One region of the Peribacillus sp. TE19612 genome, then DNA from elsewhere that is predicted to be linked to it. Evidence: riboswitches for the same ligand, from Rfam matches in the RefSeq annotation. Region 1 holds a riboswitch; the other holds the start of a gene.
The links. A riboswitch is a leader RNA that binds a small molecule or an ion and turns the genes downstream of it on or off. The one in region 1 is predicted to bind S-adenosylmethionine.

Region 1 (9,280 bases):
TTTTCCAAAAGCTCTATGATAGTCATAAAGGCAAAAATCATCTAGGACAGTAAAATAGGAGTGATCGTTATGAGTGGAGGACATATTCCATTCAGCCACAAAGGGCGCAGTGCAATACATGCATTACCCTCAAAAGGAAGCATATGGTTGATGCTTAAACAAATGTTCAATCGGGTCCCATCGAAATGGAAGTTTTGCTCTTTGGTTTTATGTATCATGCTTTTCATTTCATTGCTTGAGTTCTCCATCCCCCAATTGACACAGTTTACGATTGATAAAATCATTCCCGAAAAAAGATATGACTCGTTGATCTGGATTGGTGCAGGAATTCTTTGTGCTGCAATCTTATTGGCTATACTGAACTACTTTAACAGCTATATCGTTTCCAAGGTCGGTCAAAAGGCCATCATGGATATACGTAATAGCATGTATGAACATATTCAAACACTGGATATGAAATTCTTTGATAAAAACCGGACTGGTGACTTAATGTCGCGGTTGACCAATGATGTCAATTTACTGCAGCAGCTTATCTCTTCGAGCATGCTTCAAGTGTTGACTGACACGGTGACCTTCATTGCCGTAGCGTTATATATGCTTTTCATTAACTGGAAGCTTACCATTGTCCTTCTAATTACATTCCCTTTCATGTTCTATATCACAAGGGTATTCGGGAAACGCATCAGGATGTCATTTAGGTCTGTGCAAAGTTCCGCAGGAGATGTCAGCAAGGATTCGATTTCAGGAATGCGGCTCATTCAATCTTTTACAAATGAAGAATTCGAATCAAGACGGTTTGCGGAGCGTAATCAGGAAAATATGACTGCAAACCTTAAGTCCGTTCGGCTGCGTTCCATGTTCGGGCCGATTATTGATTTATTGAACAATATCGGTCTTGTAGCAGTCATTGTGTTCGGTGCTTGGCAAGTGATGGAAGGTGAATTCACAATAGGATTAATCGTGGCCTTTCTAGCATATTTGAGGTTGCTGCAGAGTCCCGTTCGCAATTTTAGCCGGGTAATCAGCATTGTCCAGCAATCAGCCGCCGCCTTTGAGCGGATAACTGAAATATTGGAAACCCAACCTGAAATAAGTGACAAGGGAAATGCCATTGAACTCCCTGCCATAAAAAAGAAAATTGAGTTTAAAAGTGTTGATTTTGCTTATGATGAGACTGTTCCTGTTCTCGGCAATCTAAACCTGACCATGAAAGCTGGTCAAGTAACCGCTTTGGTCGGCTCCTCCGGCGCAGGAAAATCGACCATCACGAGCCTACTGATCCGATTTTATGATCCGCAAAATGGAACGATTAAAATGGATGGACATAATATCAAAGATGTGTCACTGAAATCATTACGGGGACAAATGGGAATTGTTTCTCAGGATATCATTCTATTCAATGGTTCTATCCGTGATAACATCGTATATGGCAAACTTAATGCTACAGATGATGAAATCATCGAATCCGCCAAAGCTGCAAATGCGCATGACTTTATCAGTGCCTTTCCTGATGGTTATGATTCTCAGATCGGGGAGCGCGGAGTCAAGCTTTCAGGCGGACAAAAACAGCGCATTGCCATTGCCAGGGCACTTTTGAAAAATCCGCAAATCATCATTCTCGATGAAGCAACGGCGGCCTTGGATACAGAATCTGAACATTTGATACAGCAAGCCTTGTCACGTTTAATGAAAAAACGGACTTCAATAGTCATTGCACATCGTTTATCGACCATTCATGACGCCGATCAAATCATCGTTCTGGAAAAAGGGCAGGTTCTTGAAAAAGGAACACATGACCAGTTAATGCAAAACAACGGCCGATACAAGCAGCTCCATGACTTACAGTTCCCTCAACTAAGCGATATCAAATACCTAGCAACTTAGCAGGCAAACATGCACAGAAAGCCTTTCTGTGCATGTTTGGTTTCATTTGAAGTCATAACTTTCCAAAACCCGATTCGCAATGAGCTGATACCCTTTTTCATTCGGATGTAACTTATCACTGAAATACTTTGTTTTCTTTTCATCTTCAAAAAGATCATTTGTAGGAATGAATAACATCCGTTCACCTTTATCGGCTAATCCCTTTATTGACTCGTTATAATCGCGAATGTGCTTTTCAAGTTTTTGATTGTCTTTAATTGGGTTATATAGTCCTACTACCAGAATATCCGCTTTATCGTTTGCCTCTATCAGTGTTGATGTAATCTTTTTCAGATGGTTGATATATTCCCGTTTACCCTCATTGATTTTTCGGTCACTTATTTTCTCCAAGTTCCCGCCATTACTATTGATCAAGTCATTCGTTCCAATAAAAACAATGAAAGTATCGGCTTCATCAAGTTTCGTTTTAATGCGGTAATCATCTAGCTGTTTCATCACCCCATCCGTTTCCTGGCCTTTAATACCGTAATTCCAAAAACTCACTTTTTGCTCCGATTGCGGATTATTCAATTCATCCTCAAGGCCTTCTATATATCCTTCCCCGTTCTTATCCCCTTTTCCATAGGTTAATGAATCTCCAAAAGCCATGACCCTTTGCACATCTTCCGACTCCGAGGCCTGAAATTCATATGCAGCAAAACATATAACCAGTACGATAATCAATATACCTGTCAATTTTTTCATTTGGTTCTCCTCTTGTCTTTTTACTAGAAGTATTTAATCTTTTTCATACCCAAAAAATCTGCAGTACTAACATAAAAAAGAATTGTCAGATAAAGAATAAAGAGTGTATGATAATATAAAACTTTCAATGGAAACGGGATTACCCTTCATTCTGGAGATTGAATAAATGATAGTTAGGAGTTTAAATCATGAAAGAACACATAGAGTTTAGAGAGGCAGAACTATCTGATCTACCCAGAATTGTTGAAATATATAATTCGACAATTGCTTCAAGAATGGTCACGGCAGATACGGAACCTGTATCCGTCCAATCGAGGGTTAAATGGTTTGAGGAACATCATTCAGAAAGTAGACCGCTATATATCATTACTATAGAAGGGAAAACCGCTGGATGGATGAGCTTTCAATCCTTTTATGGCCGACCGGCATATAATTCCACTGCCGAAATCAGTATTTACATTGATGATTATTTCCGGGGAAAAGGAATTGGACAAATTTCGATTCGAAAGGCAATTGAATTGAGTCCAAAATTAGGTGTTAAGACTTTATTGGGTTTCATTTTTGCCCATAATACACCAAGCCTTAAGCTTTTTTCCAAATTCGGGTTTGAAGAATGGGCACATTTACCTCAAGTTGCCGAGATGGATGGCATTGAGCGGGATTTGATCATTCTAGGTAAACGTGTCGATATTTAATATATAATTCTTTAGAGCTATTGCCTTGAGCAGTAGCTTTTTCAGATTAATACAGGTCGAATTGCTAATTTAAAAATACCTATATGCTTCTTGAAGGGAAAAATATTCAGAATCTCTTTTACTTGCTAAGGCATTCAATAGCGTATCCAATTCTTGACTGGCTTGTACAGTCAGCAGATTTGTTAAGCCGTATATCGCTCCCAACTTTATCATTTCCTGTCTCTTCTCTTCTACTTTTTCTATAGTTACCTTACGGCAAGGCATCATAGTCACCTCCCATTTATTCAATATTTTTACACTTTCATCATAATGAAACCACTAGTTAAAATCAACTATTTTTCAGAAATTAAATGTGTTATTTTATAGGTAAAATGTGACAAAACACCTATTTTGTTATTTAATTATGTATAATTTGTGTCGTTTTCTAATAAACGCAAAAAAAGCATCCACTAGTGTAGACTGCGAATGCTTACATCATATCCCTTATCCAAAAATCCAAATATTGTATTCCGTTTACTATGTCATCCATTCAGAAGGTGACTCGTTATTAGGTCTATTTATAACAATCTTATATTCATCTTCAAGTACTTTTAATGGGGCATCATAAAGGTGCCTTTCATCAGAGGTTTTGTATACTCCATTGGCCAATAGCTCTTCAATGAGTTTTGCCTTCCTCTGTTCAATCCTCTTAAATAATTCTGCCATGTAAATGGCTCCTTTCCCAGTCGTCCTAGTGCCTGCTTCTAGTTAGCTAAACTTTATCAACTTGTTTGATTTCACCAAATTATATATACCTTTTCTAGTATGTCACTAAACGTTATTTCCCAAAAATAAAAGCCCCTTCTAATTTAAGAAGAGGCTGACAGTGTCCGTACGGCTCTTCTTATCTTCCAAGCATATGCTTGTTGGATTTAGCACAGTTCCCTAAACGGGTCCGCTGCCGAGGTTTCTTAGGGCCAAGTCCCTCCACCTCTCTGGATAAGAATTCGATATATAATGATGTAGAAATGATTCTATCCTAATAATCTTCAAAAGTCAATTACCTGGTTCTCCCTTTTTTCCTGGACATAAAGTGATACCTCTTTCAAATACGGGTTGCATTTTCTTGTCTTTCTGATATGATGTCAGTAATTACATACAATTCACACCACTAGGGGAGTCTTTTTTAAGACTGAGATGGAATTAGTTCCGGACCCTTTGAACCTGAACCGGCTCATACCGGCGGAGGGAAGTGGATGATATCGTCCATTTTACAGACTATATCCATCTACCCCGTTCCGTATTCAGGAACGGGGTTTTTTATTCAACAAAGGGAGCCATTCTATAGGAGGATGAACAATGGAGAATACAAAATTAGAAACATTCAGTGATAGACTGCACGCACGGGCAAAAGAGATTTGGAAAAGGAACCATTCACATCCCTTTGTCCAGGCAATTGGAAACGGTACACTTCCTGAAAAGAAATTTGCCTATTACCTGAAGCAGGACTATGTCTATCTCATGGATTATTCCAAGCTCTTTGCTTTAGGTGTCATCAAAGCCCATAACATCGAAACCATGGCAAAATTTGCGAGCATTTTAAATGAAACCCTTCAAGTGGAAATGGATATTCATCGGCATTATGCTTCCGAATTCGGGATCAGCTCCAAGGAATTGGAAAATACAGAACCTACTCCAACCACTCTAGCCTATACAGGTTACATGCTAAATGCAGCTCAGCATGGGACTTTGGCAGACTTGATCGCCTGTCTCCTGCCCTGCGCTTGGGATTATTATGAAATCGGTTTGCTATTAAAAGAACAAAATGGAGCAGCACTGGAAAACAATCGCTACGCAGATTGGATAAGGTCCTATTCATCTCCTGAATTCGGGGAAGCACACAAGTGGCTGATCACTTTGTTGGAAGAATTGACGGAAGGCATGCCTGAAAAGGAACTTCTTAGATTAGAAAAGCACTTTTTGGTTACTTCCCGATATGAATATTTATTCTGGGACATGGTTCAAAATGAGCAGGATTGGCCTCTGTAGGTGGTTGACATGAGGATGAATCCTATCAAGAAACTGACATTGACTGCCATGATCACGGCTTTAACGACGCTGACCAGTTCATTTATTTTCATCCCTGCAGGATTTGCAAAAATCTTTCCTATTCAACATCTGGCAAATGTCCTGACGGCGGTTCTATTGGGGCCTGCATATGCTGTGACACAAGCTTTTTTAGTTTCCATCATTAGAAACATGTCTGGTACCGGTTCAATTTTCGCCTTTCCCGGCAGCATGATTGGTGCACTTTTGGCCGCCATCCTTTATCGAAAAACACAAAGCTTAAAATTCGCCTGTTTAGGGGAAGTGATCGGGACCGGCATTCTCGGTTCCCTGGCCTGTTATCCGCTTGCAACCCTCCTATTGGGAGAAAAAGCTGCTCTTTTTGGTTTTTTACCGGCTTTTATGTTCAGTTCATTCGCAGGGGCGATTTTAGCTTTCATATTACTTAAAATACTGCTAAAAAATAATTATATGAAGGGGTTTTTTTATGAAAACAGCATTAACGATCGCAGGCTCTGATTCAGGGGGCGGTGCTGGAATACAAGCGGATTTAAAAACATTTTCTGCACATGGTGTATTTGGAATGTCTGCCATCACAGCCGTAACCGCCCAAAACACAATGGAAGTCCGTTCTGTACAGCCCATTGAAACAGCTATCATATCGGATCAAATTGCAGCTATCTTTGAAGATATTCCTGTCGATGCAGTAAAAATAGGCATGCTTGGATCAAAAGAAATCGTGGAAACGGTCGCTGCGTCCCTTAAAACCTTCATGCCTGCCATCGTTATCCTTGACCCTGTCATGGTTTCCAAAAGCGGCCACCATTTGCTCGACGAAAAGGCCGTCTCTGCCTTAAAAATGGAATTGCTTCCGCTTGCAACTCTTGTAACACCCAATGTACCAGAAGCGGAAGTACTTACTGGCTTCCCGATTCGGACGAAACAAGATTTCTACAGGGCATGCATTACGATACAAGAAATGGGTCCCAAAGCCGTTTTACTTAAAGGCGGCCATGCAGCAGGAAATCCAAATGATCTTTTTTATGATGGTACTGACTTCCACTGGATCAAGGGAGAGCGCATTCATACCAAAAACACTCATGGTACGGGCTGCACCCTATCATCCGCCATTACATCTAACCTGGCAAATGGACTGCCATTGCAAGTCTCGATCGAACAAGCCAAGACCTATATTTCCGAAGCGATACGCAATAGCTTTTCAATCGGTAAAGGTCATGGACCTGTCCATCATTTTCATTCATATTCAAAAAAAGAACGGAGTGACTTGTTATGAAGATTTCTTCAGCCGATTTATTTATGAAGGTAAGAGAAAGGAAACCACTCGTTCACCAAATCACCAACTTTGTTACGGTCAATGACTGTGCAAATGCCACCCTTGCCATCGGAGGTTCACCAGTAATGACATCGAGCCCAAGAGAAGTGGCGGATATGGTCAAATTAGCAAATGCATTGGTCCTGAATTTCGGTACGATCGATGATAAAGCCTTGGAAGCAATGGAGATTGCCGGTAAAACGGCAAATGCCCTGGACATCCCGGTGATTTTGGACCCGGTGGGAGTTGGTGCCACCTCCTATCGTACAGAGCAAGTCAAAGAGCTCCTAAGAAAGGTTACTTTCCAAATCATTCGCGGAAATGCGAGTGAAATCCTGTCAATGATGGGTGGGGATACCGTTACACGCGGGGTGGATTCGGGGGAACTTGCGATTAGCAATGCCGAGCTGGCTGCACAAGCGGCAAATGAATTGAATAGCATCATCGTGGTCAGCGGAGCTAAGGATGCGGTCAGCGATGGAAAACATACGTCCATCATCGATAACGGGAACCTCCTTTTAACTAATGTTACAGGTACCGGTTGCATGTCCACTGCTCTTATCGGAACTTTTTCCGGAGTCACCGATGATTTCTATTCTGCCGCAATTGCCGGTATATCAACAATGAGCATATCAGGGGAACTGGCAGCCTCAACCCTTCAAAAGGATGAAGGAACAGGTACTTTCCGTGTGCGATTAATCGATGCCATATCAAGAATGGATAAGGAAATCTGGATGCATGAGGTGAAACTAAGTGAAGAAGTCGCAATTTGATTTAAGCCTGTATTTAGTTACGGAAGAGTCCATAGCAATAGAAGAATTGACCAAAATCATTGCAGAATCGGTTTCAGGAGGAGTCTCGATCGTACAACTTAGAGAGAAAAACAATTCCTCCCTCTCCTTTTATAAAAAAGCATCTGCATTAAAACAGTTATTGAATGAGCTTTCCATTCCCCTTATCATCAATGACCGGGTGGATATAGCACTTGCGGTTGGAGCGCACGGAATTCATATTGGACAAGATGACCTTCCACTGCCTGTCGTCAAAAAAATGGTTCCTGAAGATATGATTGTCGGTGTATCTGTCTCCACTCTTGAAGAAGCTCTCGAAGCCGAACGAAATGGAGCCGATTATATCGGAGTAGGTTCCGTTTTCCCCACCAAGACCAAACAAGATGCAACTCTAATGGCACTTGAGGATCTGGGGGGAATTTGCCGCGGCGTATCCATTCCCGCAGTAGCCATCGGGGGTATCACTGCCGATAACATTTCCGCTCTTTCTGATAGCGGACTATCAGGTACCGCAGTCGTATCGGCCATCATGAATGCAAATAATCCGAAGACTGCATCCGAATCCCTTTTAAAAATAATAAAAGACTTTAAATAACAAAAGGATGGAGACTGCATGCAGTCCCCATCCTTTGTTTATGTCAAAACGGTATTCTTTGTTTCCTTCCCAAAAGCCACGGCAACTGCCCCCACTAAAATAGCAATTGTAAAAATGGTGAAAATCGATGAAATCGGGGTGTCTGCGGCAACTAGATACCCTACAAGCAAAGGTCCCAGAACACCGCCAATTCTCCCGATCCCTGCAGCTAACCCAGCCCCTGTACCGCGAACTGATGTTGGATACTGCTCAGGTGTATACGCATAAAGTGCACCCCATGCCCCTAGGTTGAAGAAAGAGAGGAACATTCCGGAAACTATCAGCAGTGCCAGCCCCTCTGCCGATCCAAAGAAAAAGGCACTGACGGCCGTTCCAATTAAGTATGTGATCAAAACGAATTTACGTCCCATCTTCTCTATCAGCCATGCAGCTGAAAAATAACCCGGAAGCTGTGCAAGCGTCATGATCAAAACATATTCAAAGCTTTGAATCATGCTGAAGCCTTTTAGGACCATCACGCTTGGCAGCCATAAAAACATCCCATAATAGGAAAAGACCACGCAAAACCATAGAATCCACAATACAAGGGTCTGACGGGAGTATTCCTTTTTCCAGACACTTTTCATATTGCTTAATACAGATGGTCTTTGCTTTTTTTCAAGTTCCGTATACTTTGGTGAATCCGGCAGTTTCAAGCGCAGATACAGCGCATATAAAGCTGGAACTGCACTCAATAATAATGCTACCCGCCAACCATAAGCCGGTATGATGAAATAGGATATGAGTGCTGCCAAAATCCAGCCAACCGCCCAAAAGCTTTCAAGAAGGACGACGACCCTTCCCCTTTTACTCGCTTCAACACTTTCAGAGACCAATGTCGAGGCAACCGGGAGTTCTCCCCCAAGTCCCATTCCAATCAAAAAACGCAATATCAAGAACAGGCTGAGTGTACTGACTGCTGCAGACAGGCCACTTGCGATCGAAAACAATAATAATGTAATGATAAAGACATTCTTTCGTCCGACCCTGTCGGCCATCGCACCAAAGAATACGGCGCCAACGGCCATTCCTATGGAGTTTATGCTCCCAATCCAGCCAACTTGCTCACTGGTTAAGTTCCAATCCTGCTTTAATGCAACAATGATGAAAGAAAGCATACCGACATCAAGTGCATCGAACATCCATCCAAGAC
Region 2 (9,280 bases), on a different contig from region 1:
TGGGCTTTTTCCATGTTCCAAAAGTTTTCCTTGAATATATGGCAGGTTTTTAACACCCATATAAATGGCTAATGTATCGATTCCTTTTGCAAGGGATTCCCACTTGATATTATCCTCTTCATCTTTTTTTCGATGACCGGTAACAATTGCAAATGATGAAGCATGGTCCCTATGTGTAACTGGAATTCCCGCATAGGCTGTAGCGGCGATTCCAGCCGTAATTCCTGGTACGATTTCAAAGCTTACGCCACTTTTGGCAAGGGCTTCCGCTTCCTCACCGCCTCTCCCAAAGACGAATGGATCGCCGCCTTTCAAACGAGTGACTATTTTTCCCTTTTTTGCATATTTAACGAGGAACCGATTGATGGTATCCTGCTGCAACAAATGATAATCCGGCAGTTTACCGCAATTAATCAGCTCGACACCGTCTTTTGCATGATTCAAAAGTTCTTTATTGACAAGTCGATCATATAAAATGACATCAGCTTCTTGGATGCATTTTAATCCTTTTAATGTAATTAAATCTGGATCTCCGGGACCGGCTCCTACTAGATATACTTTCCCCATTTTTGCATCCTGCCTTCCCTTAGAGAATTGTTTCGAATTCCGATAAAACGAAACCTGCTCCATTTTTAATTTTCCTTTTTTCATATAATGAGATGTCATCCACTTCAGGCATTTTCAAATAATGCTTTTCCAGCTCGATATCAACAAGTTCAAACGCCTTTTCATCTGAATCGGCAACAATGATGACATGAATTGGTTTTTCCTTGATAGTGACTTCAAAACGGTATAGATTCATGGAATGCTTACCTTCCCCTACTAAACGGCCACTTCCGCTAATATATCATCAAGTTTACTTTGTAATTCGTCTACCCCTACCCTTTCCACAAAATCGAGAAAGGTTTCGGATAGTAGTTTTGTTTCTTTGAAAAATAGGATCATTTCTTTCAGAACATGATGGAGCTTTTCAGCTTCCACTTTTCCTTTAAGCTTTTCATTGAACTTCCCGCCCTCATTCAGCGTTCCACCAACGTATATCTCAAAAGCCTCGACCATCTTTTTATCCTGGTTTTTCATTTTTATGCCTTGCAGCCCTATTTCGGCGATGGCTCTTTGACCGCAATTATTCGGACAGCCGACCATATGCATCCTTACAGGTACATCGAGATCTATTTCCTTGTCCAGTGCTTCAGAAATGGTCCTCATTCGGTTTTTCGTTTCAACGAGAGCCAAGTTGCAATACTCGATGCCTGTACAAGAAACGGAATACCCAATGAATTTCTTTGGTTGATATGGAAATCTTTCGAAGATGGATTCCTGCTTTAATTCCTCAAGTTTTGCATCCGGCACATTGGGAATGATTAGATTTTGAGAATTACAGTTGCGGATTTCACCATTTCCATATTTTTTTGCAAGTTCGGCAAACTCGATCACTTCGTCTGGGTTTAGACGACCAACTGGTATATTGACGCCAACATAGTTCAGACCATCTTGCTTTTGTTTATGGATGCCGTAGAAATACCCTGCATTCCATCCCTTCACCGCACTTTCTCCCTTTTCAGGAAGCGGACCGGTGTATTCCAGCAATTTTTCCTTGAATTGTTCAGGACCCCAGTCAGCGACAAGGAATTTCAAACGTGAGCGATGTCGCTTTTCACGGTACCCAAAGTCACGGAATATCGTCGTGATGGCGGCAGCCACTTCCACAGTTTTTTCAGGTAAAATGAATAAGTCAAGCTCTTCTGCCAGCATCGGAACGGAGGATAGGCCCCCGCCTACTTTAACATGAAAACCGACTTCCGTTACTCCATCAATTACTTTAGTGGCTGGATTGAATGAAACACAGTTGATTTCAGCATTTGAAGCATTATGGATATTGGCACTTATGGACATTTTATATTTCCTCGGAAGGTTCGAATAGTCCTCGTTAAGGCGGAAATATTCAAATACATCATAAAGTACATCGCGTGTATCAAAAAGTTCATCAGGATCGATACCTGCCAATGCATTACCGATGATATTACGGGTTATATCACCACAAGCACCAGCCGTAGTCATTCCAACCTTTTCCAAACGATTCAAAATATCCGGGACCTGTTCGATGGTCAGCCAGTGGAATTGAATGGCTTGACGGGTTGTAATGTCATATACGTCCCTCCCGTAATCTTTTGCGATGTTAGCTAGAGTTATTTGTTGATCATAAGTCAGGATACCTCCGGGAATAACGACTCGCATCATCCAATAACCAGCTTCTTTTGGCCGTTGCAGGTATAGACCTGCCCACTTGAACATATCCCATTTCTCTTTAGGGATGGAATCAAACCCATTTGCTGCATAATGCGGAATATCATCAAATATCTTCAAGCCGTCTTTTTCCAATTTCCAGATTTCCGTTTTATTTTTAGCGATTAGTGGATTTTCCGACCAAAATTTCTCGTAAACCATTACATTTCCTCCTTGATTAGATCGCTTTCTTTGCTGTCAAATAGCCGATTACCTGTTCAACGCACTCTTCAATGCTGTATTGGTCGGATTCTAAAATGATTTCCGGTTGTTCAGGTTCTTCGTATGGAGAGTCGATTCCGGTAAAATCTTTAATGATGCCTTTACGGGCCTTGTCATAAAGCCCTTTTGGATCACGCACTTCGCACTCTTCGATCGGACACTTTATGTATACTTCAATAAACTCCCCTTCTTCGAGTAAATCACGTACAATCTGCCGATCTGCCCTGAAAGGTGATATGAAAGCGGTCAATACGAACTGCCCACTATCCACGAATAACTTGGAAACCTCACCAATCCGCCTAATATTCTCGGTTCTATCTTCTTCAGAAAAACCTAAATCTTTATTTAAGCCATGACGGATATTATCACCATCCAAAACATAACTTCGAATATTCCGATTGTATAACTCTTTAGCGACCGCGTTTGCAATCGTTGATTTTCCGGAACCCGATAGTCCTGTAAACCATAGAACCGTGCTTTCATGGCCGTTCTGCTTCCGTCGGTGCTCCTTGGTCAATGACGTCTCATGCCATGTGACATTCGTACTTTTACTCATTTGATAATCCCCCTCTTCATGTGAACCTTCCATTTATGTCCAATCAGTTATAAACTTCATTTTTTTTTAGACCTTCGATCAACACCTCGATGACTTCCTTACGGCTAAAGGTAGCTGGAGGAATTTCTCCATTACGCAACATTTCCCTTACCTTCGTTCCAGACAGGATGACATGGTCTTCCTTGCCATGCGGACAAGTTTTAGCGGAAGCCATATTGCCACATGCTTTACAGTAAAAACTATGTTCAAAGAATAATAGCGTGATCCCTAACTCATCTGCATTGAAATTCCCAAAGATTTTTTGAGCATCGTATGTGCCATAATAATCGCCCACACCCGCATGATCACGTCCGACGATAAAATGGGTACAACCATAATTTTTACGGACCATCGCATGGAAAATGGCTTCTCTAGGTCCTGCATAACGCATGGCAGCAGGGAAAACTGCAAGGGAGACGCGATCCTTAGGATAATATTTATCAAGCAGCACTTTATAGCTTTCCATTCTTACATCTGCCGGAATGTCATCTGATTTAGTGGCACCGACTAGAGGATTTAAGAATAAACCGTCGACGATTTCCAATGCTGTCTTTTGAATATATTCATGTGCACGGTGAACAGGGTTCCTCGTTTGGAAACCGACAACCGTTTCCCATCCTTTTTCAGCGAAAGCCTTCCTTGTCTCGACTGGGTCCAAATAATGAGCTTGAAATAGCGGACGCTCTATTCTCTTGATCAACTTTATTTCCCCGCCGACATATACATCCCCGCGGTTATATAAATTTTTCACTCCAGGATGCTTCTCATCATCTGTTTGATATACCAATGTCGCTTCCAATTGCTTATCTGGAGTGTAAATATCGGAAACGGAGAGAACCCCGTAAGTTTCACCTTCATGGGTTAATGTTACTTCTTCACCTATAGTAAGGCTTTCTGCAGTTTCTTCGGTCAAAGGCAGCGTAATCGGGATGCTCCATACATGTCCGCTGCTAAGCCTCATATCCTTTACCACTGTCTCATAGTCACTTTTTGTAAAGAATCCTTTAATCGGGCTGTAGGCACCAGTGCCTATCAATTCAAGATCGCTTAAAGCAATTTCATCGATTTCGATTGACTTCGTAATTTTACTAAAATCATATTTTGGTTCCCAAAGATCGATTAATGTTCCTCCGTGCGGTAAACTGATTGTCATGCTAATTTCCCCCTATGGTTTCTATTTATTTAAGATAAATGCAATCCGCATTCCGTTTTTTGAGCTCCTTGCCAACGGCCTGAGCGTAAATCATCTGCATTGAAGGCAGGTGCAGTACACGTTTTACATCCAATGCTCGGATATCCATTATCATGCAGGACATTATATGGAAGTCCATTTTTGTGGGCATAGCGCCAAACATCTTTCCATGTCCAATGTATGAGTGGGCATATTTTAACAGATTTGAACTTATTATCCTTATTGATATACTCGGTCTTAGCCCTAGTTTCGGATTGCTCCCTCCGCAGTCCCGAAAGCCAGGCTGTTGCCGATGAAAGCACATCTGTAAGCGGAACGATTTTACGGATGTTACAGCACTTATTGGAATCACTAAGCCATAATTCATCGCCATATTCCGCCGCTTGTTCCTCAAGCGTCAAGTCAGGTTTCTTCATTTCGATCAAAAGCTTCGGATATCGCTTCTTCACTTCCTCGATCAATTGGTAAGTTTCCTCAAAATGAACATCTGTATCAAGGAAAACTATTTTAGCCGAAGGATTGACCTTCGCCAATAAATCCGTAAGCACGATGCCTTCAATACCAAAACTGCAAGCATAAATCAGTTTGTCTCCATAATGGTCATTCGCCCATTGCAGAACTTCCAAAGCACCTTTTGTCTCACTGTCTGCAGGAAATACAGGGAAGTCCCCTGTATTGAAATTTTCATAGTTTATTAATGCAGCCAACTTTGTAGCCCCCTCTAAAAACTTGCTGTATTAGGTTAGAGTAACTGTTGATCAATTCCCGTTGTAATATTCCCGGGTTATTTAAATCTAGGAAAAAGAGACGAATCTAACCAATACTCTCTTTATATCAGTTAAACCCGCCTCTAGTTTTTCTAGTCAGCAGATACCTTATTTAATTCTTAGTTTTTCATTTCTTTCCATTTGAATGATTTTACCATCCTGGACAATAAGTGTAATGGATCCATATTTCATTGAATTAAGCATTTCTTGAAGTCGTTCAAAAATTTCTTCAAGCTGATTCTCTTTATCCAAACCAGTTCCTCCTTTAAGAAAATCCGCGAATATTTTATTTTAAATTTCTTAGATTTATATAATTCCATACAACCTTACATTATTATGGTCTGCCTAAAATTTTCACAAAAAACAAAAATCTTTCCATGATGGAAAGATCGCAAGGTAAATATCTTTACCTTATCTTCCAAAATGATCAACATTTTGTTGGAGGTAGCACCTTGCATCCATCATGCAGGTTGCTGGACTTCAAAGGGCCAATTCCCTCCGTCGCTCTGGATAAGTTTTATTATTTTAAATATTAACATATATTTAATCCTTGTCAATGGAGTTTTCTTATAAAATAACTTGGTTTAATATTATGGATGAACTGTTATTTTTATACACACTATTCAATTTATGATTTTATGTTCATATAAATGCGAAAATAGACTCGTCTTTTTAGATAAAGTCTCCAAAAAAATGAGTCTATTTTCATTATTAGGCCTATTATTGACGCGTGTTATTCTAAAAAAAATTTCTAGGGTTCCAGTCTTTTTATGGAAGGAATTAATTTATTGAAGTCATTAATTTCTTAACTGTATCGCTTCTACAAATTCTTGAACCTGACTCTGGACGCGATCAATTAAATGCAAATCATTGATCGGGTTTTCTGGATTCTGTTTATCTATTTCCTTATCAACAAAATAAATCCCCTGCAGCGGCTCGCCTTTTAATATTGAAATTAATGGTTTAAGCGCATAGTCAATCGCCAATAGATGCCTGTTACTTCCACCAATCATGATTGGCAGCACCGGCTTACCCTTAAAAGCACCTTCTGGCAGCAAATCAATCAATGCTTTCAATACACCTGTATAAGAAGCCTTATAAACCGGTGAACCTATAATGACTCCTCTGGCTGCTTGAATTCTCTCTGAAAGCTTTGAGATATCCTCGCTATTATATTTCCCTTGGAATAAATCATCTGCTGAGAAATCCGTAATCGAGAAATAAGCTGTAGTAAATCCTGCATTTTCGACTAATGATTGAATATGTTTTAGTGAAATGTCCGTTCTTGATGGAATAGCCGGACTTCCTGATAAAATTACGATATCGCTCATTGATACCCTCCAATGTTACAAGATTTCCAGATATAATTTTCTTAAAGCATTTCGTGAAGTATACATTTATCGTAATTGTCTGAAAAATATAAGTCAAATCTTACACTCTAGACATCTACTCTGAATGAAAAAAGAAACGGTCATATTTACGGCTTGATGCTCATGCCCTTAAATATGACCGTTTCATTATGTATGATTTTGTTTCCCATGAATACCATATACCAAAAGTTGAGCAATGCTCTTAATTCGTTCAGAAGTAAAATATGGCTCCTTTTTTTGTTGATGGATCTCATAATGTGTAGATAAAGCCAATGTGAAAGAAATGATCCCTACATTAAATAAAATAATATCAGAGATATATTGTATCTCTCCGCTATCTATTCTCTTCTGTATTTCAATATGCCTGGCATTTGGTTTGAAAATCTGATCTACATATTGCTTTGAAATATCTTGATCGAATTGTGTTTCCCTAAATAATATCGAAAACTGTTCTTTATTTTCAAGAATTTTTTTTATCATGGTAGTAACATGATTCTCCACTAGATCATCCGTGGATAGATGGCTAGTCCCATCTTCAGATTCCTCTTTTTCATTAGGGGTAATTGTAGCCAAAAGCAAATCTTTTTTGCTGTCAAAGTATTTGTAAATAGTAGCTTCGGAAACATTGCATGCAGAGGCAATTTCATTCGTTCTTGTCATGTCAAAACCTTTAGTGGCAAAAAGACTCCGGGCTACATTTATGATTCGTTCTTTGGTTTGCTGCCCTTTTTTCAAAAATATCAACCTTCTTTTATAAAGATAAGACCGGTTTCACCCATCTATTTCCCATGATATATCGCTGGTATCTATCGGTCAATATTACCTTTGATCTATTAGAATTCAATATTCCCATATATCATAAATAGAAAACATCGTCTGGTTGGGACGATGTTTTCTATTTATGAAAATCACTTAAAAGATGCATAGCCATCATCGACCATGACTACACTTCCATTGATCGCATCCGCTTCCTCTAACGATAATAGATAGACGGCATTTGCAATGGCTTCTGGCTTAATCAATTCACCGCGCATTTGACTTGCATTCAATTTATCAATGATTCCCATGTCTTTATAACCTTGTATGATAGGAGTGTCAACCCCGCCAGGCGCAATGCCCACAACGCGAATGCCATAAGCACCCAATTCCAAAGCTGCTGTCTGTGTCATCATTCTTACAGCGCCTTTAGTCGCCTGATAGGCAAAAGTCCCATGGGAAGCTAAGTAGCCAAATACAGAAGCGGTATTTATAATGACTCCCTTGTTAGCCAGTTCCTTCATTTTCCGTCCTGCTGCCATGATTCCAAAGGCCACTCCGTGCTGGTTCACTCCAATCGTTTTGTAGTAACCTTCCATATCTTGGTCTATGATCATACCGCCCGCACCAATGCCGGCATTATTAAACATGATATCGAGCCTTCCGTATGTTTCCACTGCTTTATTGATTAACGATTCAACATCTTCCTGCTTAGAAACATCCGTTTTAACATAAATGGCCACTCCACCATTAGCTGTTATCTGATCAACGGTTTCCCGGCCCATTTCTTCATTAAAATCCGCAACAACGACCTTGTCCCCTTTTGCTGCGAATTTCAGGCATGTGGCTCGGCCTATACCGCTTGCTCCCCCTGTAATAACTGCAACTCTTGCTGTCATATACATTCCCCTTTCAACTAAGTAAGTGAACACTTACTTTTATTATAAAAGTTAAGAATAGTAAATTCAAGCAATATGTATTTTTATAGAGTTTTGAGCTTTCAAAAGTAAAGCTGTCCTATTAATAGGACAGCTTCATTTGATTAGCAGGTTTTCAATTCGGCCTTACTTACGGATGTCTTCACCATTTCAATGAAAAGCTGCATAAAACGATCATCACCTGTTAATTCTGGATGAAACGCACTAACGAGGACATGGTCTTGTCTCGCAGCCACTACATTCTCTTCATAAACAGCCAATACTTCTACACCTTCTCCAATTCCATCAGCAAATGGCGCCCGGATGAAAACTGCCTTATAAGGGGTTTCCATTCCTTTGATTGAAAGTTCAGCCTCGAAACTATCCTTTTGACGTCCAAATCCGTTCCTTTTCACGGAAATGTCCATTAGTCCAAGATAGGCCTTCTCATCGCCAGTCAATTCATTTGCCGCCAATACCATCCCAGCACATGTACCAAAAATTGGTTTTTTATCTTCGAAGAAAGTTTTAACCGGTTCCATAAATCCATAACGATCCATTAGCTTCCTCATCGTCGTGCTTTCTCCGCCTGGAATGATCAAGCCATCGATTTCCTGCAACTGCTCCGGTTTTTTTACTATAATTGCTTGTTCGCCGGCAGCTTTGATTTGGTTCAAGTGTTCTTCAACCGCTCCCTGTAATCCCAAAACACCGATCGTTATCATATTACCATCCACGTTCCTGCATCCGTTCTGCCGGAGCTAGTTTGGAAATATCAATGCCTTTCATTGCACTGCCCAATTCTTTTGACAACTTGCCAATCAATTCATAATCGGTGAAATATGTAGTCGCTTGAACGATTGCGGATGCGAATTTTTCTGGAGTTTCAGATTTAAAAATACCAGACCCAACGAAAACGCCATCTGCTCCCAATTCCATCATCAATGCAGCATCTGCTGGAGTGGCAATTCCGCCGGCTGCAAAGTTAACTACAGGCAATTTACCTGTGCGTTTGATTTCTCTTAAAATTTCAAAAGGGGCTCCAAGATTTTTTGCCTCTGTCATTAATTCATCATCACTCATGATGCTCACTTTGCGAATTTGTGACTGTACCTTTCTCATATGACGCACAGCTTCCACAATATTACCAGTTCCTGGTTCTCCTTTTGTACGAA

Region 2: it holds a riboswitch for S-adenosylmethionine, as region 1 does, so the genes downstream of both, ACZ9AO_RS14685 (YezD family protein) here and ACZ9AO_RS19130 (Fur-regulated basic protein FbpA) in region 1, are expected to answer to the same signal.

Annotation. Positions count from the first base shown of each region.
Region 1 covers NZ_JBWCCL010000011.1:67,018-76,297, forward strand. The annotation lists gene ACZ9AO_RS19110 (ABC transporter ATP-binding protein) at 70-1,884, shown strand; gene ACZ9AO_RS19115 (DUF459 domain-containing protein) at 1,927-2,628, opposite strand; gene ACZ9AO_RS19120 (N-acetyltransferase family protein) at 2,817-3,323, shown strand; gene ACZ9AO_RS19125 (aspartyl-phosphate phosphatase Spo0E family protein) at 3,393-3,587, opposite strand; gene ACZ9AO_RS19130 (Fur-regulated basic protein FbpA) at 3,840-4,028, opposite strand; SAM riboswitch class I at 4,204-4,308, opposite strand; TPP riboswitch at 4,466-4,570, shown strand; gene tenA (thiaminase II) at 4,662-5,351, shown strand; gene thiW (energy coupling factor transporter S component ThiW) at 5,367-5,888, shown strand; gene thiD (bifunctional hydroxymethylpyrimidine kinase/phosphomethylpyrimidine kinase) at 5,857-6,663, shown strand; gene thiM (hydroxyethylthiazole kinase) at 6,660-7,475, shown strand; gene thiE (thiamine phosphate synthase) at 7,456-8,088, shown strand; gene ACZ9AO_RS19160 (MFS transporter) at 8,127-9,280, opposite strand, start outside.
Region 2 covers NZ_JBWCCL010000007.1:240,885-250,164, reverse strand. The annotation lists gene cobA (uroporphyrinogen-III C-methyltransferase) at 1-567, opposite strand, end outside; gene ACZ9AO_RS14710 (DUF3906 family protein) at 587-802, opposite strand; gene ACZ9AO_RS14705 (nitrite/sulfite reductase) at 823-2,448, opposite strand; gene cysC (adenylyl-sulfate kinase) at 2,465-3,064, opposite strand; gene sat (sulfate adenylyltransferase) at 3,108-4,256, opposite strand; gene ACZ9AO_RS14690 (phosphoadenylyl-sulfate reductase) at 4,286-5,002, opposite strand; gene ACZ9AO_RS14685 (YezD family protein) at 5,171-5,314, opposite strand; SAM riboswitch class I at 5,471-5,579, opposite strand; gene ssuE (NADPH-dependent FMN reductase) at 5,860-6,393, opposite strand; gene ACZ9AO_RS14675 (TetR/AcrR family transcriptional regulator) at 6,580-7,167, opposite strand; gene ACZ9AO_RS14670 (SDR family NAD(P)-dependent oxidoreductase) at 7,341-8,087, opposite strand; gene pdxT (pyridoxal 5'-phosphate synthase glutaminase subunit PdxT) at 8,231-8,827, opposite strand; gene pdxS (pyridoxal 5'-phosphate synthase lyase subunit PdxS) at 8,832-9,280, opposite strand, start outside.